DNA from 3 places in the Shewanella sp. 0m-6 genome. Region 2 is predicted to be linked to each of the others. Evidence: predicted binding sites of a transcription regulator. Region 2 holds the regulator's gene; each other region holds the start of a gene.
The links. Region 2 encodes LexA, which represses DNA repair genes until DNA is damaged. Its sites were predicted from a motif close to TACTGTATNNNNATACAGTA; they were not measured.

Region 1: the regulator LexA is predicted to act here: its motif matches at 7,762-7,781, upstream of ACVBJC_RS13760 (YebG family protein).
Region 3: the regulator LexA is predicted to act here: its motif matches at 5,531-5,550, upstream of dinG (ATP-dependent DNA helicase DinG).

Annotation. Positions count from the first base shown of each region.
Region 1 is NZ_JBRIMD010000017.1:49,362-59,664, reverse strand. It holds gene ACVBJC_RS13790 (TatD family hydrolase) at 1-472, shown strand, start outside; gene rsmF (16S rRNA (cytosine(1407)-C(5))-methyltransferase RsmF) at 760-2,199, opposite strand; gene ACVBJC_RS13780 (nucleoside recognition domain-containing protein) at 2,268-3,494, shown strand; gene ACVBJC_RS13775 (MlaD family protein) at 3,737-6,367, opposite strand; gene ACVBJC_RS13770 (paraquat-inducible protein A) at 6,345-6,986, opposite strand; gene ACVBJC_RS13765 (paraquat-inducible protein A) at 6,973-7,605, opposite strand; gene ACVBJC_RS13760 (YebG family protein) at 7,793-8,083, shown strand; gene ACVBJC_RS13755 (GAF domain-containing protein) at 8,169-8,627, shown strand; gene proQ (RNA chaperone ProQ) at 8,913-9,551, shown strand; gene prc (carboxy terminal-processing peptidase) at 9,585-10,303, shown strand, end outside.
Region 2 is NZ_JBRIMD010000001.1:172,356-182,658, forward strand. It holds gene ctaD (cytochrome c oxidase subunit I) at 1-431, opposite strand, end outside; gene coxB (cytochrome c oxidase subunit II) at 441-2,027, opposite strand; gene ACVBJC_RS00775 (cell division inhibitor SulA) at 2,505-3,029, opposite strand; gene lexA (transcriptional repressor LexA) at 3,026-3,646, opposite strand; gene ACVBJC_RS00785 (cupin domain-containing protein) at 4,558-4,908, shown strand; gene ACVBJC_RS00790 (class I SAM-dependent DNA methyltransferase) at 5,048-5,632, shown strand; gene ushA (bifunctional UDP-sugar hydrolase/5'-nucleotidase UshA) at 6,291-8,024, opposite strand; gene ACVBJC_RS00800 (endonuclease) at 8,192-10,303, opposite strand, start outside.
Region 3 is NZ_JBRIMD010000016.1:17,133-27,435, forward strand. It holds gene ACVBJC_RS13135 (late competence development ComFB family protein) at 47-307, opposite strand; gene ACVBJC_RS13140 (histone deacetylase family protein) at 355-1,257, opposite strand; gene ACVBJC_RS13145 (DUF2057 domain-containing protein) at 1,283-1,984, opposite strand; gene ACVBJC_RS13150 (primosomal replication protein) at 1,994-2,656, opposite strand; gene ACVBJC_RS13155 (sulfite exporter TauE/SafE family protein) at 2,653-3,426, opposite strand; gene dinG (ATP-dependent DNA helicase DinG) at 3,435-5,507, opposite strand; gene ACVBJC_RS13165 (DNA polymerase II) at 5,608-8,043, shown strand; gene ACVBJC_RS13170 (porin) at 8,278-9,492, shown strand.

The DNA of each region.
Region 1 (10,303 bases), on a different contig from region 2:
ACTGCAACAAACTTGTTTTGAGCAGCAGATAGATCTGGCTGTTAAAGTTAATAAGCCTCTTATTATTCATACTCGCGATGCCCGTGAAGATACTATTAACTTTTTAAAGCGAGGCAATGCTGATTCTGTTGGTGGTGTCTTACACTGCTTTACTGAAAGCTGGGAAATGGCGAAACAAGCTTTAGATCTAGGCTTTTACATCTCGGTTTCAGGTATTGTTACATTCAAAAATGCTGGCGATCTACGTAATGTGATCCGCAAGGTACCAAAAGACAGATTATTGGTAGAGACGGACTCTCCTTATTTAGCACCGGTTCCTCATCGAGGTAAAGAGAATCAACCTGCATTTGTACGTGATGTCGCGGAATTTGTCGCTGAGCTTAGAGGTGAGAAATACCCTGAACTGGCACAGTATACAACGGATAATTTCTTTAATTTGTTTAAAGACGCTGCAAAACTCGCTGGACGCTAACCAATACTAGCCTGCATACTTTAATGCTGAGGTTTAGGCTAAATTACAGGCAAAAAAAGACCCAAAACTATTCCAATTGTTCTGGGTCTAGGGGAATGGCTCACTGGGAGCCGTGCGCTACTGTTGATTACCACTACCGTTGATAACCATAATGGTAAAATAAGGCTAATCAGCATTTATCTAATGACTAATGATATAGAGTGTAGACCAGCCTTACAGATTGTGGGTGGTTATTTTTTAATGCTCGCCACCCAAATGTAACTATTTATGTATAGATGAGACTAGTATTACTGATATAACGCAATCTTATCTTTAACTAAGTCTCTGGGAAGATTGTTTTTTAATTTATTGCCTAGGTGCTTTGCTACACCAAGAGGGTTACCGGCATAACTGACAATCACTTCTCCCTGAGGTTTAACTTTTTCGGCTAAACTGATATCGCGGCCCATTAAGAACTCTTTCGCTTGCTCGTCGCTGAGTTCAAACCGAGTGGGTGATGAGAGTGCCAAGACCGCTTCGTGTCGAACCTTATAGCCTTTCTTTAATGCGTCCGCGAGCTTAATCCCTATTCGCTGAAATCGCATTTTACCTATAAGTGGCATAACCGCTTTTGGGAACAACCAAAACTCTAAATCACGTACCATGATCTCTGCATTCGTAGGTAATGTAATGGCAAATGAATCTTCAAAATAAGCCGTTAACTCTTCAATTTGCTTGGTCTTTGCAGCTGTAAATGGAAAGTTCTTTTGCTTTTTAGGTTCAGGTAAGATGCGCTCTACAGCTGATACTTTGCGGATCTTTGCGACAAAAAAGCCCTCACTATCATAAATCTGCGGCCATACATGTAAAAATCCTTCTTCGGTACATGCTTTATCAGCGCCGGAAAATAGCGCAGTTAACGAGGTAAATTCAACCGCCTCGCCAAAGACACTTTTTAAATGATGGCAAACATCTTGGTTTTCTTGACGACTCAATGCACAAGTGGAATAAACTAAGCTTCCGCCAACCTTTAATGCAAGAAAAGCGGATTCAATTAACGCTTTCTGAGTGACTACAATGCCTTTATTGTCATTGTTATCCCAGTTTTTTAATGCGTCTGGATCTTTACGTATTGTGCCTTCGCCACTGCAGGGGGCATCGAGTAATACTGCGTCGAATGTTTCAAATAGATACTCACCGAAAACTCTAGCGTCAAAATGGGTGAGGGCACAGTTTGATACGCCCATTCTCGCCACGTTAGCATGCAAGACTTTTACACGGCTGGCTGAATACTCATTAGCGACTAAAAGCCCCTGGTTGTTCATCAGTGCGGCTATTTGCGTTGTTTTGGAGCCCGGCGCTGAAGCCATGTCTAAAACACAGGTTTGCTCTAATAGGCCAAGAGCATTCTCATTTTTGGCATGTGAGTCAAACAGCGCTGTAGGCGGTAGCATTGAGCTGGCTTCTTGAATGTAAAATAAGCCTTGTAAGTGCTCGACAGTATTACCTAACTGTATATCACTGCTTATCGTCACCCAGAAACCTTGGTCACACCATGGAATAGGCTCAAAGCTCCAGCCTTTTTCTGACATTAAGTCAATAAAGCTTGCGGTACTAATTTTGAGTGTATTGACCCGAATAGAGAGACGTAACGGTTTATTGCTGTAAGCAATAAAGTCTTCCATTGAAAGGTGAGAAGGGAGATCACGTTCAATATTGTCGAGAAAATTCTGATTAAAATGAGCCATATGTCGAAGATAATGCGGTAAAGTAGCGGGATTATAACAGATTTACCAAATGATAAGAGGGAACTTGAGTGCTAAATAAGATCTGGTTTGGCTTTTTTGCAACCGCATTATTCGCTATTTTGGCGCAGGTGCTAACAGGCCATACTCAAGTACTTTCAGAAAGTGTCAGTGCCATTTTTTCGAGTTCAAAATTAGCCGCTGAAATCGCATTGGGCTTAATCGGTGTATTATCACTGTGGATGGGCTTGATGCGTGTTGGCGAAAAGGCGGGGGTCGTTGGCTTATTCTCTAAAATGTTTGAACCTTTACTCGCTAAACTGATGCCAGAGGTACCTAGAGGGCACCCGGCTTTTGGTAGCGTCACCATGAATTTGACTGCCAATATGCTGGGTTTAGATAATGCTGCAACGCCGTTAGGCCTCAAGGCAATGCAAGATCTACAAACCTTAAACCCTAATAAGAGCGTTGCGACTAACGCCCAGATCCTGTTCTTAGTGTTAAATACCTCTTCTATAACTTTAGTGCCTGTCACAGTATTTTTGTATCGTGCTCAGCAGGGAGCTGTCGCACCAGCTGATATTTTTCTGCCGATTTTACTGGCAACAACGGCATCGACACTGGCAGGTCTAACGGTAGTCGCGATAGTACAAAGGTTATCTTTACTCAATACTGTGGTACTGGGTTATGCCGGTATCATTTTATCTTCCATTATCGGCTTGGTATTTTATTTAAGTACCTTATCTGTATCGGCTATTGGTGAAATCAGTACCAGCCTTGGTAACGGTATTTTATTGCTGCTTATTTTTAGTTTTGTACTGGTTGCTGGTATCCGAAAGGTTGCAGTTTATGATGAATTTATAGAAGGTGCGAAAGAGGGCTTTGCGCAGTCCATAAAGCTAATCCCATACTTACTGGCGATGTTACTCGCTATTGCGTTACTCAGAGCTTCCGGTGCGCTCGATTATTTGCTACAGCTTATAGCAGGCTTAGTCGCTTTTGCTGGAGGGGATGTACGCTTTGTTGATGCCATGCCTACAGCTATCATGAAACCTTTTAGTGGCTCAGGGGCTAGGGCTATGATGCTTGAAACCATGCAGCACTATGGAGTGGATTCATTTGCTGGTCGCTTAGCTGCAATATTGCAAGGCAGCACCGAGACGACATTTTATGTATTGGCCGTTTATTTTGGTGCTGTTGGGATCCGTAATGGCAGGCACGCGTTAGCTTGTGGCTTATTTGCAGATTTAGCGGGGATCATCGCGGCGATACTGGTCTGCTACCATTTTTATGGTTGATGATACCAATCAAAATAAGTAGTTGTTCTACTCAGAGTGTTTTTGGGCAAACTAATTCAAGGCGAATAGATGACATAATTGCTCGGCGATCACATGGCATTTTCCCATTAGCAAACATGCTGACAGACATAAAAAAACGAGGCCTTATAGCCTCGTTTTTCTATTCAGTTGGTAGATAATCGTTATTAACTATCATTTCCAAGTTATCAACTGTTAGTTAATATTTCTTAGCAGCTGAATCGTTAGTCTGCTTTAGGTGTTTGTACTGGTGACCAAGTCATCCATTTTGCATCAAAATCAGACTGAAGCGTAAATGTTTGGTCGTTGTTGATGGTGTTTGCTACCGTGGTGGTTTCTTGTGTTGCGACCCCGATGCCACCGGCTAAAATTGTTTCCAACGAACCTGTCTCGATTTGCGCGCCTGAGAATAGGCCAAGATCAACTTTTACGCCTGAGAGATCCCAAAACACACTGGTTTGGTTTACAAGATGTTGATACTTATTTTTAATATGAACGTGCATTACAACGCCAGTGCCTTGATCTGAAAGAGCATAACTATCGACTTGGCCAATGTTTATCCCTCTAAAGAAAATGGCTGTTCCTGACTTAACCGAGCCTAAGGTGCTATTACTTAAATTAAAGGTTAACGCACCATCGATATTATGAAATGGCGTATCAACTTGTCCAACAAAGGTTGTCGCCTTGATGTTGCTTTGTCCCGGGAAGACTTCAATATAGGCACCGGTTATCAGGGTTTCAGGCGCTTTAATCCCAGCTAAAGAAATATCCGCATCGACAACAGAATACGAGGCATCTTTTTGATTAAAATTAGTGGCATATTCACCATATAAATAAGCAGTAACATTTAACTGCTTTAAATTGGCGGCTAAGGTTACCGACTCAATTTCACCGACTTTATGGCCTAAATACCGAATGGCTGCTTTGCGGGTTAATTTTACGGTCGCAGGGAAGGTGAGCTGAATGGGTACCGCCTGGCTGAATGCAAGGAACTTACTTTCATAAAGCGCGGTGCCGTTTGCGACGGTATTACCTTCAAGCAAGCCAAGGCTTATTCCGCCTTTTAAAGCTCCCATTAATGGCGCGACTTCAACCTCAACGCCACTTAAACTGGCATTGATTGATACAGCACTGTTACGCCAAAAGATAGTTTGATCAGTGAGTAAACTTTTAAAGTCACGTTCGATAGCGATATCAATTGCAAAGTCATTATTTGTGGCTTGCCACTCTACGCCAGACACCTGGCCTATTTGCATTTTCTTGTAATAGATAGGAGAGCCAGCAGTGAGATCTGCGCCATCTTGATTGTAGAGTCTTCTTTTTATAAGCTTTTGATTATTGAAAAAAGACGTAGCCTGTTTGCTGTTGCCAAAAACATACAGCGAGTCGCCGCTCTTTGCCAAGGCTTTGTTTGTGCCTCTAACTAAGCTTAACGCGCCACTAGTCAAAGTCGTCAGATCACGGGTACTGACTTTAACACCATCGAGACTCGCATCTATGGTTAATGCAGACTCTGCAATAAAGTGGCTATTTGCGCTGATAAGCGTCGCAAAGTCAGCGTCTATTTCAGCTTGATATTCTACTTGAGTAAAAGTTTTATTGAGCTGACTGGATAGTACGTGACCAATCTTGATCTGCTTATAGCGAATTTCTGCACCGGCGCTAATACCTGGGTTGCTTTTTGCGTGCAGCGTGAGGAGCAGTTTACCAGTATTTGTGGGCTCAGGTTGCTGTGTTAACAATGAATATTGTTGTTTTGCAGCTCCTGTACCTGGAATGAAGTTAATTACACTACCTGTGATTAAACGTTCAGGGTGCTTTATACCGGATAGAGATATATCGGCGCCTTCCAACCAGAAATCAGCACTTTCAGTGAGTAACTCTTTATAGGCGTTATCAATTCTTGCAGATAACACAACGCCATCATCACTTAATGCTTTATGAGTTACCTGGCCTATCTGGATCCCACGATAAACAATGGCGGTATTTTGAGATACGGCGTCGGTACCACTTGCGAGTAGGTTAAATTGCAATCCGCCTAAGGCGTCATCTTGGCTGTCATATAACGTGAATTCATGCTTATTTTCCACGGGTTCAGATAAGGTATTGGAGCTAAAGCTAATGCCACCTGCAAGTATCGAGGCTAAACTTTCGCTACTGACTTTTACACCAGATAAGGAGGCATCGATGCTGATCCCCGAGACATTCCAAAATTGAGAGTCGGTTTTAACTAGCTCAGCATATTGCTGTTGAATAAATGCTGTTACTAGAATTTGTTCCGCACTTTCAAGATGATAACCAACTACTTGTCCTACTGGGATCTGTCTGTAAAAGATAGGAGAACCCACATCAAGAGAACCTAATTTGTCAGAAGTGATATGGACAATTAGTCCTTCTACGCCGGGTGTGATGACGGGGGCAGTTGTTTCTGCTTCAAAATAGGATCTTGAGTCGCCGCCACCGGGTAACATACTAATGTAATTACCAGAAAAAAGGGTATCTAGACCTTCGATGCCGGTGATTGTTGCTTTAGGTTTAACCAACCAAAACTTGGTCCCCTGGTTGATAAATGGTGCGGCACGATAATCCATGAGAACTGAGACGTTTACGCCTTGAAGATCATCATCAATACTCATATCAACGACTTTACCCACTGTAAGCCCTTGGTACTTGACTAAGGTTTTACCTATGTCCATTCCTGTGGCACTAGGGAAATGAATCGTAATTTCAATTCCCGACTCGCGTATGCTCTTCACCCCAAGCCACGCGCCTAATGCAAGTGCAATAATGGGTAATAACCAAATCGGTGAGAATAACTTTTTCTTTACGACTTTAGGCGTTTGTACTTGAGTCATCTTTTGCTTCCAATCTATCCCAGAGTAATCGGGTATCTATAACTTTTGCAGCGAGCTGCGTGAGTAAAATAACTAAGGCGAATGCAGTTGCTGCTGGAGCCGGCTTAGCGTCGAGTAACTGTCCCATATTAACGACAGCTACAGTAAGTGAAATAACAAATAAGTCGAGCATCGACCATCGACCAATCCATTCAATAATATGAAAGCCAGTCATTAACTTCTTTTTCGAAATAGGGAGTTTGAAACTGATTGCAGATAAATAAATCGTTAAGCCTACAATTTTTAAGATCGGTACCAAAATACTCGCAGTAAACAAAATGATTGCGATGGGGATCATGTCCGTTTTAACGAGGTGAGCGATCCCAGAAAAAATGGTGTCTTGGGTCACTCGTCCCTGATTCGTCAGCGTTGTAATGGGGTAAATATTGGCAGGGATCAGCAAAATAGCTGCGGTGATTAGCAGCGCCCAACTTTTTTGGACACTGTCATAATCTCTAACCTTAAGTGGAGCATCGCAACGACTACATGTTGCAGACTTACTGCAGGTCACCTTGTGACATGTTGGACACGAGGTTAAGCCGATATCTTTCCCAAGCGTTGCTGAGTCATTTGTGTTCATCAAGAAAGCTCCACATATGTTCTAAATCGTACTCGCGCATTAAAAATAACGTCATTACAAATAACATGGTGAAACAGAATGTACCAAAACCAAAAGAGACACTGGCAAAATCTGCTAGGTTGAACGCCGCGACGAGGAAGCTGATGACATAGATTTCAAGCATGGTGAGCTGGGTGAGCATTCCTTGAATTTTTAGTAATTGTTTGAGTGTCGTCCTCAGTATGACAGAACTGAGCCCGAACTTAATAATGAGTGTTTGAGACAAAATGGATAATAACAATAGCCCCGGAGCGACAACGGCAGAAACCAACACCGCAATACCCACTAACCAATAACCTTGCTGGTAAACAGATAACGCCCCCTCTATGACTGTAGTTGTCCTAATACTTCCAAGAAACTCAAGCTCTAAGACCGGGTATAAATTTGCAGGTGCGAAAAAGAAAACCGCCGTTAAACACAGGGCTAACATACCGTTGATAGAACAGTATGGCGTATCGTAAAGAGGGGTGTGGCACCTTGGACAGATAGCACGTACGCCAGTTGGCAGTGCTCGCTTCCTAATGACTAAGTCGCAGGACTGACACAAAGTAATACTATTATCTACTGCTTCCATAGCCATCTTTTTTTAATATCCAAGTTTGCGATATAAACGGTTAATCGAGTACGCAAGGTGAGTATTTTCACGTATGCGATTGAAAATACAGAGCCATTAACCGAATAAGTTTATCAGATATTCAAGAAAACTTGCATAAGAAGTTCAATCTATGAGACTCTCTACTGTATATAAAAACAGTGTGAGGTTGAATATGGCCGTTGTAACTCAATTTGTAGTTGTTAGAGAAGGGGTTGAAAAGATGACTTTTACATCTAAGAAGGAGGCTGATGCCTACGATAAGATGCTAGATATCGCTGATAACCTAATCCCGTTTTTAAGTAAGAGTGACTTAGGTTTGGAGGAGGTTAATATTGAAAAGTTAAGCTTTTTCTTGGCCGAGAACAAAGATGACCTGCAAGTGTTACTTAAAGGTGGATCACTAGAGAAAAAAGCATCGGTTAAGAAAACAGCTAAAAAAGCTGAGGACAAGGCAGAAAAATAAAACTCCTTGTTAATGCAGGTAGGTTTGTTGTTAGAATGTTGTAAGTATGCTTTTTTGTTTTAGATATAACGGTTGGATAGTATTAATGGAAGACGCTTTTTACGGCACGCTAGAACGTCAGGTGCGGGCATTATTTACAGATGAAGATGACACTATTGCAGCATTGGCAAATTTTTCAGCTTTTATCAATGACAACCTTGATGATCTTAATTGGGTTGGCTTCTATCTATTGAAAAATGATCAATTAGTATTAGGGCCGTTTCAAGGTAAGGTAGCTTGTTCTCGCATTCCAGTCGGTAAAGGTGTCTGTGGTACCGCGGTGGCATTAAATTCAACACAACGAATTGATGATGTTCACCAGTTTGCAGGTCACATTGCATGTGATAGTGCCAGTAACTCAGAATTGGTTGTACCTTTACGACAAAACGGATCTGTTATCGGTGTGCTGGATATTGATAGCCCATCGTTATCAAGGTTCAGTAAAATTGATCAACAAGGGGTCGAAACTTTGGTAAAAAGTCTCGAATTTTGCCTATTTGGTTAATCTACGACCAATTATCGCTAATTGGAGGTCGCAATCATTTGAAGCCTCTCTATAATAAGCGGTTTGAGTAATGAAAAAAACAAACACGTTTACATTCAAGATATGAATGCTTAGAGTTTGTGTATTATTGTTGCTAAGGTAGGTTTGATTTTAGGTATAAAAACAAATGTTAACGATTTTTCATTTGTTGTTTATGCGCAGATCAGACAAATATAAACGACACTTAACTGATACGAGTGATAAAGCTCTACGGTGGTGTCCCTTTTTTAAACTGTGGAAGTAAAGATGGAATCAACAGAAAAGTTGACCGATACCAACGCTATTCTTGCGTATTTGTACGAAACATTTCCTTTATGCTTTATAGCTGAAGGTGAAACTAAGCCATTAAAAATTGGGTTGTTTCAAGATTTAGCGGAAAGGTTAGCTGATGATTCTAAAGTCAGTAAAACTCAGCTCAGAATCGCGTTAAGAAGATACACGAGTAGCTGGCGCTACTTAAAGTGCGTGAAAGCAGGCGTACAGCGTATTGATTTAGACGGTAATGCTTGTGGTGAATTAGAGCAAGAGCACATTGATCATGCTCAAGCTACACTAAAAGAGAGCCAAGACAAAGCTAAGGCGAAAAGAGTTGCACAGGCCAAGAGTGCTAACCCAGCTGCAAAAACGGCTAAGAAGCCTGTTAAGAAGCCAGTTGCTAAACGTCCTAAGCAAGCTCAAAGCAGCAAACCTGCAAAAGAGCCTGTTGTGGCAGAAAATTTAGTACCTGCGGTTTTAGCTGAACTGAAACCAAAGCAGCGTGTTAATGTCAAATTAGGTAAGGCACCAGTAGCTGGTGTGATTTTGGACATCAAAAAAGAAGATGTTCAAGTTCAGTTAGACTCTGGTTTAACCATCAAAGTTAGAGCTGAACATATACTGCTGTAATGGCTTATTAGCACCTAAAGGAGTAACTTGTTGATGCGAAAACTTTCTCTGGCTGTATCCATTGCCGGTATTTTTGTCGGATTCTCGGCGTGGGCCGTAAGCCCTACTATTCAATTCAGCGAGTTGCCCGCTCTTAAGCAGGAACCGCAACATAAGGTTGCCAGTAAACGAGTGACAGGTTTATTCACTCGCTCCCACTATCATCGTTTTGATATGGATGACGCCTTCTCTGAACAGGTATTTAATCGATATCTAAAGCAATTAGATTATCGCAAGAATGTATTGTTGCAGTCTGATATCGATAGTTTCAAAGGCTATTCATCTGAATTTGATGATATGTTGAAAAGTGGTGATTTGAATCAAGCTTATAAGATGTTTGAGCTTGTTCAAAAACGTCGCTATGAGCGATTTGCTTATGCATTGTCTTTGCTTGATGAAGAGATGGCATTTGACGTTGCTAATGACGTTTATGAATACGACCGCGAAGATGCAAACTGGCCAACAACCGAAGCTGAGTTAAACGAGCTTTGGCGTCAACGTGTAAAATACGATGCATTAAACCTCTCTCTTACTGGTAAGAATTGGGATGAAATCGTCGAAGTCCTTGAGAAACGTTATAACAATGCGATTAAACGTTTAAGCCAAACCCATAGCGAAGATGTCTTCCAAGGCGTAATGAATGCATTCGCCCGCACAGTGGAACCTCATACAAGCTATCTTTCCCCACGAAATGCTGAGCGTTTCCAAATGGA
Region 2 (10,303 bases):
CCACCTTCCATAAAAAGTGAGCTTAACAAAATGGAAAATGCGAAAGGTAGGATCCAAAAGCTCCAGTTATTCATTCGCGGTAGCGCCATATCGGGAGCACCAATCATCATCGGAATTAGCCAGTTAGCTAGGCCTGTAAAGGCCGGCATCACAGCGCCAAATACCATCACTAAACCGTGAACAGTGGTCATCTGGTTAAAGAAGTTGGGTTCGACTAATTGCAATCCGGGCTGAAATAGCTCTGCGCGGATCACCATTGCCATCGCGCCACCGGTTAAAAACATAATAAAACTGAACCAAAGATAGAGGGTGCCAATATCTTTATGGTTAGTGGTTAACAGCCAGCGCATAATACCTTTTGGCGCGCCATGGTGGTGGTCATCATGGCTCACGTCGTTAGCGGCTGGTGAGTCTTGTGTAATTGTGCTCATGTTAATCCCTTACTTTCCGTGACCATCAACATCAGAAGCCTGAACGGCATCACCAGAGTTATTACCCCAGGCATTGCGCTCATAAGTCACCACTGCAGCAAGCTGTTGTGGTGTAAGTAGCGCGCTAAATGACTGCATTGCCGTACCAGGTTTACCATTGATAACAATATCAAGGTGAGCGGCTACAGGGCCTTTGATGATTGGGCTACCCACTAATGATGGGAACGCTGGAGGTAGGCCTGTCCCCGCTGCTTGATGACAAGCCGCGCAGCTAGTCATATAGACTTTTTCCCCCATGGTCAGGAGTTCATTCATGGCTAGGTCACCTAATGGTGCCGTTGTTAGTTCTTTAGTTACCTCGTCATCAGCTTTGGTTTCTGAGGTTGTATCTTGATTAACCTCAGCTTGTGTTGCAGGTGAGGTCGCAGGTATTGCACTTGGAGTCGCTGGGGTTGTATCTACCGATGTTGCTGGCGTGGTCGTATCTGAGCTTACGTCGGCTGCTTGAACAGTGTCGCCTGAGTTATTGCCCCAGGCATTGCGCTCATAAGTCACTACGGCAGCAATTTCAGTTGCAGTTAACTGGCTAGAAAACGCCTGCATAGCAGTGCCCGATTTACCATTTAATACAATATCGATATGCAGCTGAGCAGGCCCTTTAATAAGCGGGCTGCCAATAAGAGAAGGGAATACGCCAGGTAGGCCAGCACCATTAGGCTGGTGGCAGGCAGCGCAGCGTGCAAGGTAGACTTGCTCGCCTTGCGCCATTAATTCTTCCATTGTTAGCGTTTGCGATAGGGCAGCCTTTGCTGCCACTTCGGCATTGCTGGCGGCTTGTTGTTGTGCAATCAGCCAAGCATCAAAATCTTCTTCTGATAAAGCTTCAACAACAATAGGCATAAAGCCATGGTCTTTACCGCAGAGCTCGGCACATTGGCCACGATAAGTGCCCGGTTTGTCGATGCGGGTCCAGGCTTCATTAATAAATCCTGGATTAGCATCTTTTTTAACGGCAAATGCGGGTACCCACCAGGAGTGAATAACATCATCTGAAGTCATTAAGAAACGTACTTTACGATTAATCGGTAGTACCAGTGGCTTATCTACCTCTAAAAGGTAGTTTTTACCTTTTGCTTCTTCGCCATCTATCTGCGCTCTGGGGGTAGAAAGCAGACTGAAAAATTCAACATCTTTGTTGAAATAGCTGTAATGCCATTTCCATTGTGAGCCGGTAATCTTGATGGTGAGGTCAGCATTACTTGGATCTTCCATAGCAATCAATGTCTTGGTTGCGGGAATAGCCATAAGTATAAGAATAATAAAAGGTACAACAGTCCAAAGGATCTCGACTTTAGTACTTTCATGAAAGTTGGCGGCGACTGCGCCTTTTGATTTGCGGTGGTTGATCATAGCGTAAATCATGATGCTAAAAACCACGATGCCAATAGCACAGCAGATGTAGAGAATAATCATATGGAGGTTGTAAACCCGCCCACTGATATCCGTAACACCCTCTGTCATATTAAGCGGCATTTCTGATGCAACAAGTACGGGCGAAAATAGCAACGCCAGCACACAATACAACAATTGCTTCACTAGACTTCTCCTCTGTCCACAAGACAAAGAAGAGTCACACAGTAAGTCTCTGCTCTATGTAAACTCTTCAGTTCCCAAAAAAGCAACGATGACTTCAAAGTGCGCGAGTGGCTTGCCTATCGAGTCGCAATTAATGGGATCGCGACACAGGCTATTGTATTCAGTGCTATTCACTGCTGGTGTAACCACGTTGGCACATACGGCTGAAATATATCAGGCCAATCTCAGTCTAAGCTTTAAATTCAGGACTAATCCCAGAGCAAAGACCGACAACTAAATCGCTCGGATATAACAAAATATCGTTGTTATGACTTCCTACACTACTTGGTGTTTAAATATTGATCAAGATCACTTTTTCAATTATTGATAATAAAAAAGCCCTCGAATGAGGGCTTTAGAAAATCGTTTGTACTAGAAGGCGCTTACTAAAACGCACCTCCTAGTCATCATGTATTAGAAAGCGAGGAGATGTTCTGCTTAATGAACAGCACCAAACAGGGAGGCTTGACCAAAAGCACTATCCTGCATATTGATTGAGCGACAAGATTGTTGCTTATTTGTGTTATCAATCGAATGTTCAATGACAATGCCGACAGCGCGAGCGCTTTTGGCAACGATTTGTAGGCGTCGATTGTCACGAGCATCTAAAGAGTTGGTCCAAGTAATCACCGCACTTGAGGTACCGCTTGTTAAGGCTTTTTCCATTGCCCAAAGTGTTTCCACTTCATCTTTAGCATGAACCAGTAAAATGCGGTCCATTCTTACACCTGCAGCTGCTAGCATCTGCTTGTAGCCAATATTCGGCGGGCTAATCAGTACAATCCAGCGACCCTGTTGGCTCAATTGTGAAAGCTGAGCACTGATCTGGTTCAGCTCATCACGCCCTTGAGTTTGGGTCACCATAGTCGTGATGTCATTACTCGTGCTGCTCACCATATTGGTCGATGGCATATCCTGCCACAGTCCAGGGTGACGAGGACTCGTTCCCATTAGTTTGTTCATTGCCAGTCTCCATTACGGATCACACCAACGGCTAAACCTTCAATACTTAAGCTTTGGTTTGCTAGATCCACTTCAATTGGTGAATACTCTTCGTTCTCAGCATGTAAGAAAACTTTGTTACCCTTTTTCTCAAAACGCTTAACGGTAACATCATCTTCAACGCGTGCTACAACCACTTGGCCGTTACGTGCTTGCTGTATTTTGTGTACAGCCAGTAGATCACCTTCTAGTATGCCAATATTCTTCATACTGTCACCACGGACTCTGAGTAAGAAGTCTGCTGATGGCTTGAACATGGCAGGATCGACTTTATAGTGTTGCTCGACATGCTCTTGCGCAAGAATCGGTTCACCTGCAGCAACTTGGCCGATAAGGGGTAAACCTAAATCTGCATCTTCAGTGTCTTCTTGGGTTAACTTAATACCGCGAGACGTGCCCGGCATAATTTCAATGCAGCCTTTTTTAGCTAAGGCTTTTAAATGTTCTTCAGCAGCATTGGCTGACTTAAAACCTAAACGTCTAGCGATCTCGGCACGGGTAGGTGGCATGCCAGTATCAGCAATATTACGTTTAATTAGCTCTAAAATTTCAGCTTGGCGCGGTGTAAGTGGTCTCATGGTTAACCCTGTCTTTCTATACAGTAACTGTTAGTATATACAGTATTTTTTTGAGTGCAAGTAATAACCAGTTATATTGTTTTTTGTGGGATCCAGTTTCAAATGAAATAAATCCAGCGATGTGAAACTCGTTATTGGACAGCGTCTGAAATTAACTAATATTTTGCTGGACATCAGCACTTATAAATTTAGATAAGGCCTCCGGATGAGAATTCGATGGGAAGGGGATTTTTGAGTGAATATATAAATTAGTCTTAGCTCATTTATGCCCATTACGTGCAACCAGCTAGGAAGGAATCCTTCCTCGTTGCCTAAACTGTTCATGCCCCTTTATTAGCTACAGGCAATAAGCAGGAAAGAACAGTGAAGAGTCTGTTGGCCTACTTTTACGAATCGATAAGCAATAATCACGAATTACTTTCGATTCAACATCAATACTCACTTTGCTCATTTCTGTGCGCGTTTATCCAGTAATACTTTTGTAGAGTGCAGATAAATCAATAGCTTTTCTTCAACAAAAATTAAATAGTAGGTTTATTAAATATGCATGCGCTTTTTGCCAAATATACGCGCATGCACACTATACAAATGTTGAACTAAGCCGCTGCGCGGGGCCTAAAAAATATTCAATCGAGTGTATAACCTACATTGGATCAGTTAGACTTAAAGAAATGCGAAGGAGCACAACAATGACAACGGAATTTCAATGAAAAACTTACCTTCTACTAGATATCAATTGATAAAACCTGCTCTACAGCCCAGAGCCAGCATCAAAAAAAGCAAATCCCTATAGCATAAAGCATACCAATTAATCTGGATTCAGCATCGACTAAGTCCAACAAGCGATTTGTGCCTTGCAAACAGCGCAACGCACAAATACTAAGACGTTATAAGCACAAGGAAGTTTTCAGATGATCCGCAACTTTCTAGAGACAGAGAAACAAATTCAGCATTCAGCACATGATGGAAAAGGTGCTGTAGAGTTGTATGAAATTTGGGGTAAATCAGATTTTATCAGCGGATGTGATTTTATTGATAGGCAAATTATACCGCCAAATTCTACTGTTGGTTATCACAAACACGGTAACAATGAAGAGATGTATATCATTCTTGAAGGTAGCGGAACAATGACTATTGCAGATCAAGAATATAGAGTTAAAAAAGGAGACATGATTAAAAACCCTCCTTTTGGTGAGCATGGATTGGTTAATGATTCAAACGAAAACATAGAGTTGTTAATCATACAGATGAGTATTGAGTAGTGTGCTTATAACAAGCAGCTAAATCCAGACTCACCAAGGCTGTCATGCCATTTGCTGAACAAATCGCCCGCCAGCACATGGTTCACTTATTAGCAGGGCGTTATGCAGTCGTGAACCGTTTCGAGTATAGGAAAATATAATGAGTGATAGTTGGGATGATTACGCAGATGGCTGGGATTCAAATTCAGATGTAATCGAGTATTCTAATAAGGCCTTTGATTCGCTGTGTAAATTCATAAGTTTAGATGGTTTAAATGTTTTAGACTTTGGGTGTGGAACTGGCCAACTAACTGAAAAAATAGCTCATGTTGCATCTTCAGTTGTTGCAATTGATTCCTCACCAAAGATGATTAAAGTTTTAAAGAATAAAAATATTCATAATGTAAACTCACTATCATGCGAAATTTCAAGAAACTCGATCAATAACAATCCTATTTTTGAGTCAGGTTTTGATTTAATTGTTGCGTCATCCGTTTGTGCTTTTGTGCCAGATTACGAGAAAACGTTATCTGATCTTAAGCTTCTTCTAAAAGAAGGCGGTACTTTTATCCAATGGGATTGGAAGCGAAGCAATGGAGAAGATGATTTCGGCTTTACCAATGAAATAATTACTGATGCATATTCAAAGGTAGGCCTTTCTGTTGTTCGTGCTTCAGAGGCGTTTTCTCTAACAAGTGAAAAAGGCACTATGAAAGTTATAATGGGAATAGCAAAAAATGCATAATCGGGTAGCCGGGGGTATCTAGCCTCCAGCACCCATACCACCCTGTATGCGGATCCGCACTACCTCTAAATGAGGCCTGTAATTCGCTGAAATTGAGAGTTTCATTTTGGCTGGATTTCTGGTGGTAAATTTCACATTATCCCGGATCAAGCCGATATACCTATCTGGATTTCGCCCCTTAACTTATTGATTTCATATTAGGGGGAATTTCACTTGAAACTGGATCCCACATTTTTGTGGGATCCAGTTTCAAATGAAATAAATCCAGCGATGTGAAACTCGTTATTGGGTAGCGCCTGAAGGTATCTCTTTATCTCAAGCGTTCATTAGCTGACTTTGTTGCCTACTCATTTAGTATCTCGGGTGCGTTTGTTCCATAGACAAATAAGTCCGCGCAATTGAGCCTCTTGCGCCCGCTGTTGGTTCAACTTTATTTCCTTGCACTTTTACCTGACAGCTACCAAAGCTCGAACGAGAAGAAGGGAGTGGTAAGCAACAAGGCATTTGCTCTACTTTATACTTGCTGAAGACCTTGGTATGTACAAAAAGGCTAGGTGTAGTTTGCCGAACACATACCTTAAAAACAGAGCCCAATCAAAGGTTGGGCTCTGTTTCGAGATCTAAGGTGCCAGCTGATTAACCTTATTAACTGCTAAGATTAACCGCCGCAGCCATCAGAACTTCTGGAGTTGATATAGCGAACATCTTTCGCTCTGTCATAATTGGCAGGATCGAGCGTGTCATGCTTTTTGATGAATTGATAAAGCATATCTGCATCAATAAAGCCGGTATCTCTCGCCTTTTCCTTTAACTTGGGATACTTATTACCGCCCGCAGCGTTATAGCTAGGGAGGGTAAATCGATATTTATCTGTTAGCTTGAAGGGCTTATCACCAACAGTTCTGATATCGACATCTTTAGCTTTACAGTCAACGGTCATCTTGATACCGCTAAAATGGGCAAAGCCTCCAGAGCCTCGAGTCTTAAGCGCAACCCTAGACAAATACTTCTTTAGTTCGGCTCCATTCATCTCGGTTACAGTCACGCTGTTGGAAAAAGGCTGCACCTTAAGCACATCACGATAGCGAATGGGCCCTTTCTTTATGGTGGCTCGAATACCACCTGAGTTTATGATCCCAAAATCTGCGGGGATAGGAAGCTGAGTTTGAGCGTGCGCAATCATCACCCCCAGAGGCGTAGCTTGGTAACGAACAATCTTACGCTTACCAATGAAGTCCGCCTTTGCAACACCAATCTGTTCTCTCAACTTCAGCTGCCCCTTACGCTGATAGGGCCGAAGCAGTTCGAGGGTTTCCTTATCCTTAGGCGTTAGCATATGAGGCGGATAGTAGGAACCAAACTTGGTTTCTGTATTCACTGGTACTAACTCGTAGTTTGCCAAGTGTAGCTTACCACCATAGTATTCAAAATCGGCGCGACCAACGAACTTTCCCCACTCGTAGGCTTGCATGATCCAAGTGCCATTTTGACGATCAGGCCTACAAGGCTCATCTCGACCATAATCTTCTACGTACTCACCAGTGTCCCCTTCCATACACACAGGCAACTGTGAATGTCCGCCAATGATTGCTTGGATCTGGCCAGGCTTTAGGCTTTTGGCAAGAGCAACATCACCGGGCGCGTTACTTCCATGTTTACCATTTTCATAGTGACCCATATGGGTGAGACCAAAAACAAGATCCGGTTGATGCTTCTGCTCAAGCTCTGCCAAAATATTTTTTGCCTCAGCTTGTGCTGAAGTGAATTTTAGATCTTCAACGAATTCTGGATTACCTATCTCAGCGGTATGCTCGGTAGTCAGGCCGACTACGGCTAGCTTCAAGCCTTGAACCTCGAATAGCTTGTAGGGTTCGAAGTAGCGTTGCCATTCACCATCGACTTGGCGATAGATGTTGGCCGATAACCACGGGAACTTTGACCAGCCTCTCTGCTTATCCATCACCGTCGATGGATTATCAAACTCATGGTTACCCACGGCCATGGCGTCATATCCAAGGTGGTTCATGCCGATAAAATCTGGCTCGGCGTCTTGAAGATCAGACTCAGGTACGCCAGTGTTAATATCGCCACCTGAGAGCAGTAACGTTTCCCCACCTTGCTCGGTGACCTCTTTACGAATTTGGTCGAGAATGGTTTTTCGCGCGGCCATACCATACTCACCTCTAGAGCCTTGCCAAAAACGGCCGTGGTGATCATTGGTATGGAGCAAGGTGAAGCGCTTACAGTCATCACCAGCGGCTTGACAGGCGATAGATGCTGTCGTCTTAGGCGCCTCTTCCACCTTTTCCTTACCACAGCCGCTCAATGTTAACGTTAGAGCGATAGCTGAGCCGGTAAGAAGTAGGCTAGAAGGACGGAGTGAAGTATTCATAATAATCCTTCAATATTATTCAGATAAGCGTTGTCATTTGCCCTAATAGCTGATTTCTCATTCTGAGAGCAACGCGCACAAGGCGAGATGTAGACAACGTCTGTACAGTTAAAAAAAGCAGCACCCAGAGCGATCCCGGTGCTGCTTTTTATAGGCTTAACTGATGATTAGCCTTGGCGGCGACGCCACCACATTAGCGGTAGCAGCAAAGTAATAAAACCACCTAAACTACCCGCCCCATCAGGCTTAGTCCAACCAGGTTCTTCGGTGTTTTTCACCTCAATGCTAACAGACTTAACGAAGCTTTCTTCGTCAACCGTTGCCGTAAGCTCGAACACAAGCACTTGATCAATATCGACGCTAGGTGAAGTCACATCAAGTGTCAGACCTGAAGCGGTAAACACTGCCGTGTTTCCAGATACCTGCTTCCAGCTATAGCTAGTCCCTTCTGGAGCATCTGTAACCGTCGCTGTGATGGAAGTTTTATCACCTTCAGTCAGCTGCGTGTTGCCTGCAAACGTTACATCTAAAGTTAGAGGCACGTTAGTCACGATCAGGCTAACAGCTTTGGTTGTTTCCAACGTGCCGTCGCTGATGGTCACCGTAAAGTTCAAAGTCTCGTCGGCTTTAATCATTGGCGCAGTCAGAGACAATATAGCCATGTCGCCAACAACCATCTTCTCTTCATCAACAATCTGCTCCCACTTGTAAGTAAGAGTAACACCTTCGCCAGCGTTGATTGCAGAGGCATCTATGGTGTATGCAGACCCTTCAGTGACACTCTCAGGAGTAACAATATCACCTTCGACTACCAAACCTGGGTTTGGATCGTCACCACAGGTTGCACCATACACTTGCTGCACTAACTCAGGGCGGTCAATGAAGGGGTTACGGTTGCCCTGGTATTTGTATACCTGGTTGTTACGGTTCTGCTCGTAGGTATCAACAGCATCTAACTTGTTCCATGCATACAGAGTACAAAGCGTGCCGATGAGCGGTTCGCTATCCTCGGCAGTAGTCGTTAGCCGATCGACTACGACTAGATCAGGCATATTCGTTGTAGCGGTATCAGTACCCTGATATCGAGTATCCATATACATGATCATACGAGCGACATCGCCTTTCACCTCATCACGAGGTTCCCAGCAGTCGGTAGCTTTGTCGAGGTAGTTACCAGTACCCATACCGTTGAACATCACCTCTTCACCAGTATCCATACACGCACCAAAGTCATTGTTGCTTCGTGCTGTGTTGATGCCAGGATCTGAAGGACGCAGGTGATGAGCATCGGTGTAGCCCCACTGCGAGTCGCTAGGGAAACCATGGCTCTTGGCCCAAACGTGCTCACGATTCCACTTGCCCGCACCGCTACCACTAGTCTGGTTGTCGTACTTAGAAATAGAAGCACCGGTGTAGATTTCAATAACATTTTTATCGTTATCAGGATCTTGGTCAGCGTGGGTTAGTGTGCTCCAAACCTGCTTATAGGTCAGATACTTGTGATCTTTGGCTATAATGATCGACAGCGCATTCTTAAGCTCATCTGCATGGGCAAAATCACCACTTAATACATCTGAGTAATAGATCTCACCATTGAACGTAGTAGGGTCGGCAACCGGAGTTAGCGTCTCGCAGTTGGTGCAAGGGCCTGTTTCTGGCTCTGGTTCTGGAGGCGTTACTGAACCGTCACAGGCACTCTCACCAGCACAACCAAGGCCGTCAGAGGTATCGACATCGAATACAGCCCACTGATTGTTAGCACTAGGGAAGTCAGCTTCGGCAACAGTATCTCCTGCAGTGACACTGGCTTTACGACGCAGCGTCTTATTCGCAGTGGAGAAATTTGCGTCGTTTGGATCAGTCCAAGCAGAGCCAGGGTCTTCACCGAGCTTACCGAAGCGATCGATAACCACATCATCTTTGGTCAATACTAGGGCATCGTCACCGTTGAAGTAGGTCACGGTAGAAGCGTTGCCTATTTTAAACTCATCGGCGGAACCAGCGTTGTGGAACACAAGGCTCTTGCCCGGATCCAGAGTGCCAGTTAAGGTCTCTGTATTACCAGGCTCTGTCTTACCATTGCCAAATAGAGTCAACTTGTAAACATTGGCATCCAAATCGATGGCTGTGCCACCTACGTTGGAGATTTCAATAGCTTTGTTGTTGCTGCTGCCTTCGATGTATTCGGTAAGCAACAGTAAGCCTGGAGTGGCTTCAGAGCTACAAGCGCTTTCACCGGTGCAGCCCAGACCATCAGAAGTGTCAGTATCAAACACTGC
Region 3 (10,303 bases), on a different contig from region 2:
TATTTTGATACGTGCGAATAGTCGTGACTTAAACTCTGCGAAGCGACTACTGCTTATTAGACTCTTTTAAAAACACCCGCGACTTTTCTAGCGCTTGCTGTATTTCAGCCTTCATCTGTTGTAGTTCGTTGTAATCTTCAAAAAAGTAGGTATCGACTAAGTGTCTGATATAACGTACTGGAAGTTGATTGAGTGTAATACAGCAGAGATCGGCGAGATAATCTTCGGGGAGTTCATCCAATAGACCTTCATCTGACAATAGTTCGAGCAATAAGACTTCATAGTAGTTTCTTATTTCTAATTGCATATAACACCCCTTGTGTTAAACAGATTTGAATCTTGATAACCCTGACATTACCACATTGTATTAGCGGCAATAAATAGCTGACTATGACGAAGGTTAAGCTGTTGTGGTTCTTTACTGTAGCCGCCACCGATGACACAAGCAATGGGAATTTGTGCTGTTTTAGCTTGAGCAATAACTTCTTTGTCTCGCGCGTAAATGCCATCGATGCTGATATTTAAATGGCCGAGATTGTCATCACTATGTATATCAACGCCAGCGTCGTAAATAATGAGATCGGGTTTATGTAGCCGTATAAGGTAAGCAAGTGTTTGGTTGACGGTTTCTAGGTATTGCTTATCTTGCGCGCCGCGGGGGAGCTCTACGTCATAGTCGGACGATTGTTTGCGTGCTGGAAAATTCTCTTGGCAGTGAATAGAGCAAGTGATTATCTGGCTTGATGATTGAGCCATAGTGGCTGTGCCATCACCCTGGTGCACATCACAGTCAAAAATAAGCACGGTCTCAATATTGTCCAGCTGTAAGCTAGCATTAGCAGCTAAAGTCAGATCATTAAAAATACAGTATCCACTACCAAATTGCTGGTGGGCATGATGGTAACCTCCACTTAGATGTATTGCGCAGCCGTGCTCTATTGCGAGCTTACAAGTAAGTGCGGTTCCTGCAACGGAGTAGAGGGTGCGTTCAACTAAAGAATTGCTCCACGGAAAGCCGATGCGACGCATCAGTTTGCTGTCTAGTTCACCTGAAATAAAGTCTTTAACATAGCTTTGATGGTGTAATTGCGTGAGATATTTGAAATCGGCTTTTGTTGGTGAGTTAAATTGCGCTGGTGCTGCAATTCCCTGATTGAGTAGGTACTCGTATAAAGCGCCGTATTTGGTAATAGGAAATTGATGCTGTGATGGCAACGCCAGCTTAGAGTAGCTGGCGTGATATACCAATGGGATCATACTCAATGTAGGATCAAAACCAAGGTTAAAGCTGTTTAATGGCCCAGCTCATGAACTCTTTACGTGTTTGTTCATCAGCATGTAGCCACCAGTATTGTAGCATTTGCTCTGCTTTGGCGGCGTCTTCTGCTGAAGTCGCTGGTGCAGCGCCTACAACTGCTGGCATTGTTGCCGTGGCAGCTGGAGATGGTTTGCTAACTGGGGCGCTAGGTGTTGATGCGACGGCTACCGCGGCACTCGTTACTATCGCCGCTTCAGCGTCTATGTCTGTGGCGTCGTTACCACTAAAAAATCGGGACACGAATGATTCTTCGGTGATGTCGGTTTGAGTGACTTTGTAACTCACATTGCCTTTGTCTTCACGAGTAATAATGACTTGTGGCGCTTTCGCAAAGCTTTTTGGGTTTTTAACAAACTCACCATCGGCTGGTTTTAATTGGTAGCTGTAATCACCATCCACATCAATCGTGACGATAAATGCATTTGATTTAATATTAGATTCACTGTCGCTAAAATCATCTTCAACTAAGTCGTTATAGCGAATAGCGATTTTGTGAGTGCCTTTATCAAGTTCAATCTCTGACTTATGATTAAATAGGCTACTCTTTATCTCTTGTCCATCAACTGCGATGTATTCAAAAGCCATTGGGATGTTGAAGTCAGCGGCAAAAGCTGCTGAAGAACCACAGAGAGCAAGAAGTGCGGTAATGGTTAGACGTGGTTTCATTTTTGTTCCTTAACGATTTTGACTCTTAAAAGGTCGCTCGAATAATTGGATGCGATCTTCGATATAACTCGTAGCTTGTCGACATTTTCCTAGCCGACTGTGCAGCGAAAGGATCTCATTCTGCAGCTTGATTTTGTCAGCACTATGACAGTTTTCAAGTGAAGATTGCAAATTTTCAATTTTTTGTTCAATAATCTTAGCCCAGTTCAAATGTTTGTTAAGTTCTTCATAGAGTTGATGGCTATTTTGCATCACATTTGAGGCTATCCAGCTAAAGCCACTTTGATTGTGGGACTGAATTCCTCGCTTAATGGCATAAGCTCTTCGGCTGCGTTTTTGCTGTTCAATTGACTTAACATTAATACCGGTTGTTAATAGCGCACGTCTGAGTGCACTAAATCTATCTTGAATTTTCTCGCAGCTAGAGACAATCGTTTGAGGCGAGCGCTTCGCTTTTAATAGCTGTTCAAGTTGGGCAATGCTTTTTGAAAGTTGATCGATACAGGGCTGGAGTTGGCCACCCGCTTGAATAAATAGTTCGTTATTAAAACGTTCAATATCTTGCATCATTTTACGCTGCCCTGGTGGCAGGCGAGAATCATGCTGTAATACCTCTTGCTCCAACTGTTTTAGCTGTAACTTGAGTTTTTTGATGAGCTCATCTGTGGTCATAACCAAGCACTCCAAACTAACTGCGCCGCTATTAAGAGTATAACGGTGATAAAAACAGGGCGGATAAACGGCAGGCCAAATTTAATGGCTGAGTGCGCGCCGATATATGAGCCTACCATCATACACAGCCCCATAGATAAACCTATGACCAAGTGAACCTTGCCTAACATAATAAAAATAATCAGTGAGGTGAGGTTACTGGTAAAGGTCATGGCTCTGGCGAGTCCACAGCTATAGAGTAGAGGCAATTTGTGCAGACCAGTGCTTGATACTGTCCAAAAAGCGCCAATACCAGGACCTGCAAAACCATCGTAAAAGCCTAATGGCAAGCCTTGTAGCCATTGTTTTAGTTTACTCTTAGCTTTAGTCGGGATCTTGTGGTTGTTATCGCCCATGGCATTAGGCTGAAATAGGGTATAAAGCGCGATAGCGATAATCATGATAGGCAGCCATTTTTCAAGCCATTGATTATCTATTAAATAGACGATAAAGGTACCGATTACTGCGCCTATAAAGGTGGCAATAAAAGTGTGATACCACAATGATGGTGAAAATAGGCGTTGCTTATAGTAGGTGTAAGCTGCCATTGAGGAGCCAAAACTCGCGGCTAGCTTATTGGTACCTAGTGCCATATGGGGTGACACGCCCATGGTTAGCAATGCCGGGATCGACAACAGTCCGCCGCCGCCTGAAACAGCGTCGATAAACCCGGCAATAAAACCGACTAATGCGAGTATGGCCCAACTACTTGGGTCGAGAAATAAATCCAATGGTTGTCCTATTCAATTACACGGCGAAAAGGTGGCAGGGCGTCGAGCAGAGATTTTCCGTAGCGTTTAGTCACTAAACGTCTGTCTAAGATTGAAATCCGGCCATAATCCTGTTCTTTACGTAACAATCTACCACAGCTTTGCACCAGTTTGCGTGAAGCATCTGGGATCGTAAGCTGCAGAAATGGGTTACCACCCTTAATCTTGATGTATTCTGAGTGTGCTTGCTCTACGGGAGAGGTCGGCACGGCAAAAGGAAGCTTGGTAATAATAAGGTTAGTTAAATAGTCGCCTGGCAGATCGAGACCCTCAGAAAAGCTGCCTGTGCCAAATATAATGCTTGGTTTGCCTTCATCACATCGGGCCTTATGCTGCTTCAGAATTTCTTGTCTTGGCAGGGTTCCTTGGATCAGTAGTCCTGTTTTAATTTTACTTTCGACTAAGTCGGCGACTTTTTCCATCTGCCAATAAGAGGCGAACAAGACTAAGCTTGCCATCTCGTCTTCGACCAATGCGATGATATGCTTGGCTAACTCATCGGTATACTTGTCATCCGTTGGATCGCAGTCCATTCTAGGTAAAAATAGGGTCGCGTTTTGCTCAAAATCAAAAGGCGAGTCTAAAGCTAAATAGCGACTGCCGTCATTAATCGATAGCCCGACTTGATGAGTAAAGTGATTGAAGTTGTTTAACGCGCGCAATGTGGCACTACAAAGTACGACACCAGCGGCCTTATTCCATAACAGGTTTTCTAGCATAAATCCGACCTCTATTGGCGAGGCGCTAAAGAGGTAATCGGCTTGCTTACCCGTTAGTTGCTCAATCCAACGTGCCATAGGTGCACCTTTCGGGCTGTCTTCTTTGGCCATCATCTTCCACAGCTTTTGTGAACTCTCAAGCCGTTGCAGCATAAAGCCTGTTTCAGATAGTAATGCTTCTGATTGATGCTTGGGGATCTCGCCATCTTTTATTGCTTCGTTTAGCAGGCTAAGCATTTTATTAAATTGCTTTAGTGCCAAATTGGATGCCGTTGCTAGATTTTCAGCTTGAACCGATAATGCAGAAGGCAATTTACCGTGTTCGAACCGGAAGCGATTTTCTGGGTTATCAAATTTTGCTGATTGCGCGTCACAAAACTGCGCCACTTGATTAAGTAGACCCGCAATATCACCGATATGGTCGAGCATCGACTGCGCGGGCGCGATAATATAGTTGCTTTTAATCTGGTTTTGCAGTTTGCTGGTGGTCTTGCTCAGTTTATCAAGCCAGTCAGTTGCGCCGCGCACGGTCGACTGTGCGCTACTAAAGTCTCTGGCGACAATAGGTAGGTGGTGCGCTTCATCGATGATGTAATATAGATCTTCGGGATCAGGCAAAATTACGCCACCACCGAGCTCTAGATCAGCAAATAGCAAGCTATGGTTAGCAATCAGCACATCCCACGTATCGATATCTTCACGTGCCTTATGAAAAGGACAGTTTCTATGGTTAGCAAGTTGGCGATGACAGCTATGTTTATCGCATGCTATCTGTTGCCATAGGTGATCTGGTAGTGGCTTAGTTAACGTATCGCGTTCACCATTCCAAGTGCCTGCTTGATAGTCTTTTAATAAACCTTCTAACATGTCGACTTGGCTTTGGTCTGGCTTGGTTTGCCACATTGCCATTTGGGTGCTGTTATCTGGGCCAACTAACATTTCTAACTTAGATAAACATACATAGCGTTGACGGCCTTTGACTAAACCAAAAGTAAAGTCGAGCCCTGATTGTTGCAGAAAAAAAGGCAGGTCTTTATGCAGCAGCTGCTCTTGCAGTGCGACTGTCGCCGTTGCAATACAGACCTTTTTCTTACTGGCCAATGCCAGTGGAATTGAGCCCAGAATATAAGCCAGTGATTTACCAATACCCGTGCCAGCTTCTACCACGATAATACGGCGGTTCTTGTCATATTCTCCAGCAAGCGTTTTTGATATTTCCGCAACAATATAGTTTTGCTCCCGACGAGGACGAAAGTTAGGCAAGGATGCAGAAATGCCCTTATATATAGTACGAATTTGAGTTTTAACGTCTGCGGATAACATGAATGCACTGAGCTAATAAATAGTGCTGTACATAATAACAGTGATTACTTAGCCTAAGAAGCGTTTAGTGATTAATAGTGTATTTAATTGAGTATAAAGTATGAATTCAAGGTTGAGCATGCAGCAAGTGATTAAAGGTAGAGTATTGACTCGCCATGCCATCCACCGGCAGGGCAGCCTTATTTTACAGTATTTTATTCAAACCCAAACGGGCCCTATAACAGTTGAAATCCCTCATCAGGAGCATGTTTGCTTTATACATTCGACTGATGCATCTCGCTTATTACACTGCGCTGGTCTCAGAGGGATCCGCCGTCGTGAACTCTCACTTAAGAGCTTTCAAAATATCCCCGTATCAGGACTTTATTGTAGCGATGCTAGGCAGTTACGCACGTTAGTGAGAGCTGCAAAAGATCTCGATATTGAGCTGTTTGAAGCCGATGTTAAAGCTGAACATCGATTTTTAATTGAACGCTTTATTGCATTAGATGCAGAGTTTCAGGGACAGTTCCAAGAGCATTTTATAGACAAACAACAAGTTGCAGCTGAGGACTTAGATCCGGTTAAACATCAACCACTGTTTATTGCAAGCCGCGCGCGTAAGACTGAATCAAGCATAAGCCTCAAAGCAATTTCTTTAGATTTTGAGTGCAGCTTTAGCGGCGAACTCTACTCAGTTGGTCTGTATGGGCAAACGGTCGAGGGTATCGTCTACCAAAAGGTCATTATGGTCGGACAGAGCCAAGCTTGTGAGCAAGATTATATTGAATGGGCACAAACTGAAGCCGATTTAATACATCGCTTAATTGCCTGGTTTAATGAATATGATCCCGACATTATTATTGGTTGGTCAGTGGTCACTTTTGATTTGGCCTTGCTTTATCGCCGAGCGAAACACCATAACATCACCCTTAATATTGGCCGTGATAACCACACTCTTAGTTGGAAGGTCGAAGATAAGTTTAGACCCGAAACCTTGTCGCTTCCTGGCCGTGTCGTATTAGATGGTATTGATTGGCTTAAGGCCGCTTTTTATCAATTTGATCGCTATTCATTGGAGTTTGTAGCGCAGCAACTGCTGGATGAAGGTAAAGCGATTCATAATGTTGATAATCGTATTGATGAAATCAACGATCTATTTTTAAATGATAAGCCCGCGTTGGCGCATTATAACCTAACCGATAGCCGCTTAGTTTGGGATATTTTTCAGAAGACCCAGTTATTTGATTTTGTCATTGAGCGCGCCAAACTTACAGGTTTAGAGCTTGGCCGTGTTGGTGCATCTGTCGCGGCATTTAACAATCTATACCTTCCTCATTTGCATAGATCGGGCTTTGTTGCGCCGAGTAAACCTGTTAGTGATGGCATAGAAAGCCCTGGTGGTTATGTGATGGACTCGGTACCGGGTCTGTACCGCCATATTTTAGTGCTCGATTTTAAAAGCTTATACCCTTCAATTATTCGCACCTTCCTTATAGATCCTAAAGGCTTGGTTGAGGGGCTAAATCTTGCAAGTCATCAACAGCAAGACAAAGCCGTTCAAGGCTTCTTAGGCGCATGGTTTAGCCGTGAGCAGCCCATTTTACCTAGGTTAATCGAGCACCTTTCATCGGCACGAGAAGACGCAAAGTTACATAATAATGCCCCCTTGTCACAAGCGATAAAGATCATCATGAATTCTTTATATGGTGTGCTCGGTTCGCGCGGCTGTGTTTTTCACGACGCAAGGCTTGCGAGTTCAATTACCATGCGTGGTCATGAAATCATGAAACAAACGCGGCTCTGGATCGAAGCTGAAGGCTATGAGGTCATTTACGGTGATACTGATTCTACCTTTGTTTGGCTGGGAAATGACTTTGAACTGGCACAAGTCCAACAAACCGGCAAATCGCTAGCAGAAAAAGTGAATCAATTATGGAGCAGCAAGCTTAACAGTGATTTTGAGCTAGAGAGTTTTCTAGAGTTGGAGTTTGAAACTCATTTTGAACAGTTTTTTATGCCCACACTAAGGGGCTCCATAGAGGGCTCAAAAAAACGTTATGTTGGCACTAAGCGCAACAGCTTAGGTGATTCCGAGTTGATATTTAAAGGAATGGAACAGGTCCGTAGTGATTGGTCGCCGTTGGCAAGGCGAGTTCAATATGAACTCTATGAGAGACTATTTCAGCAACAAGCTGTCGAGTCTTACCTCAGAGACACTGCAGAGAAGTTGAATCGTGGTGAACTCGATAATGAGCTCATTTTTACAAAACAGCTTAGACGAGATCTAAGCGAGTACACCGCCAAGTCTGCTCCCCATTTAAAAGCAGCACGTAAACTATGTGAAACAACAGGGGATCCTCAGTACGGTAAGCGTGGGGCCAGAATTGAATATGTGATGACATTAAATGGGGCTGAACCAGTGTCACATACATCCGCATTAATTGATTATAATTACTACCTTTCTCGGCAACTAGAGCCTATTGCTGAACCAATACTTTCAATTATGAAAACCAGTTTCACTGAGGTTACCACAAATCAAATGTCGTTAATTTAGTTTGCACTGCATTAATGGGCTGCTAAAAAAATGTTAACAAATGGTTCTTTCCTTCGTCGTTTCTGTGTTTGCTAGTTAATTAAGTGCAAAATCTAGCGAATAGTGTGATGTTCGTCTTTGAGTGGTTGCAGATCTTTTGATAATCTCATTTGTAATCAGGATAGAAAGAAAACAACGGAATGGAAGACGATTTGAATGAAGCAGACTGAACAACATTAAGGTTAGGCAAATTAAATGAAAAAGACTCTAGTAGCATCAGCTTTGGCAGCAGTTATATTTGTGCCAACAGCATCAGCGATTGAAATCTATAAAGATGATAAAAATGCAGTAGAAATCGGTGGTTTTGTCGATGCTCGCATCATCAATACACAGGGTGCTACGGAAGTAGTTAACGGCGCTTCACGTATTAATTTCGGTTTTACCCGTCAGATGAGCGATGGCTGGAAAGCCTACACCAAGTTAGAGTGGGGCGTAAACCCATTCGGTGACAGTAAAATTGTTTACAATAGCAACAGTACTTTTGAGTCTGAAAGTGGTGATTTTCTTAATAACCGTTTAGGTTACGTGGGTCTTAGCCACGATACTTACGGTTCTATCACTATCGGTAAGCAGTGGGGCGCATGGTACGACGTAGTTTACAACACTAACTACGGTTTCGTATGGGATGGTAATGCATCAGGTACTTACACATATAATAAAGCAGACGGTGCGATTAACGGTACTGGTCGCGGTGATAAAACTGTTCAATACCGTAATGCGTTTGGTGATTTCAGCTTCGCTTTGCAAGCACAGCTAAAGCAAGATACGTTTGAAGTGGATGAAGTGCCAAACGCTTCTAATCCAATTTTCCCTACAGCTGATTTTATGTCAGTTAAAGCTGCTGGTGTAAATATTAAGAGCTCAGTGACAACTGTTGAGTACAACTACACCTACGGTGGCGCAGCTACGTATAATGTAACTGATATGCTAACGTTGACTGCAGGTTTCAACCTAGGCGAGTTTGAAGCAACTACTTCAGCAGGTAAGCGTCTAACTGAAACTGATTCTATCTATGGTGTCGGTGCAACTTGGGGTAACTGGGATGCAGAAGGTGTTTACGCAGCATTTAACGTAAACAAGCAAGAGTACCACGATACTGATAACCTAGGCCGTATGATGCCTGAAGCTAAGGGGCTAGAGTCTCTAGCATCTTACAAGTTTGAAAACGGCATTCGTACTTTCATCTCTTACAACATCCTAGATGCGGGCAGTGAATACGAAGCGGCATATGATGGTGATGTATTTAAGCGTCAGTTTGTGGTTGCTGGTGTTCACTATGTTTGGGATACCAATACCGTGCTTTATCTAGAAGGTCGTAAAGACTATAGCGACTTCACTGGTGTAAATGCTGCAGCAATGGCTAAATCAGAAGATGACGGTATCGCAATAGGTATCCGTTACACGCTTTAATGTGTAAAACAGGAAAGTGAACAAAGCGCCTTATTAAGGGCGCTTTTTTTTGCTTTTATATTGGCTGGTTATGCTATTTAGTTATATCTATTATAAAAGTTGTATTTTACGGTTCGGTGTTTGGAGTGGTTTGGAGTGGTTTGAGGTGGTGTCAATCTAGGTAATGAGTATGATTATTCATATTGTTAACGGCAGGCGCTTTCTTTCTGTCTGAAAAACACTCAGTTAGCACATTTCCATGTTTTTTTATTTTTCAATAGATTTAATTTCCCCTTCCAGTGATTTATTTCTTTTTTATCAGGGTTTTGCGTTCCACTCTCGGTGTTTGTAATGGTCGAGCTGTCTGGAATGAATTGTTTACATATAATGCGTATCAACTGTCTTTAGTGTTATTCCCCCCTTTAAATACTGCTGGTTTATTTGCAAAGCAATCAAAATCGGTGGGCAGTACTTTTGTGTTACCTGCGTTAAAAATAACCAAAAAAAATCAGGTCGGGGTGAAGTTTTTTCATTGTTTAAAAATGTCACACCTCTATTATTTCTTTGACTTTCAGTCATTTGTGTAAGTTGATTTGTATTTTTATAAAGTAGGGTCTGGCTGTTGAGTAAAACTTAAATCCTCTCAGAACAATCAAGTAATCCAGTAAGTATTCGTTAAAGATAATTTAGCTGCTTAGTGTTTAAGAGGTTATCTTTTTGTAATTGTATCGAAAAAAGCTTGATGAGATGCAGATGTTGTAAATATGTTTCCAGTGTGTTTTTATTTGTGTGTAAATTCTCATTTATGTAACTTTTCGTTAATTGATGTGAA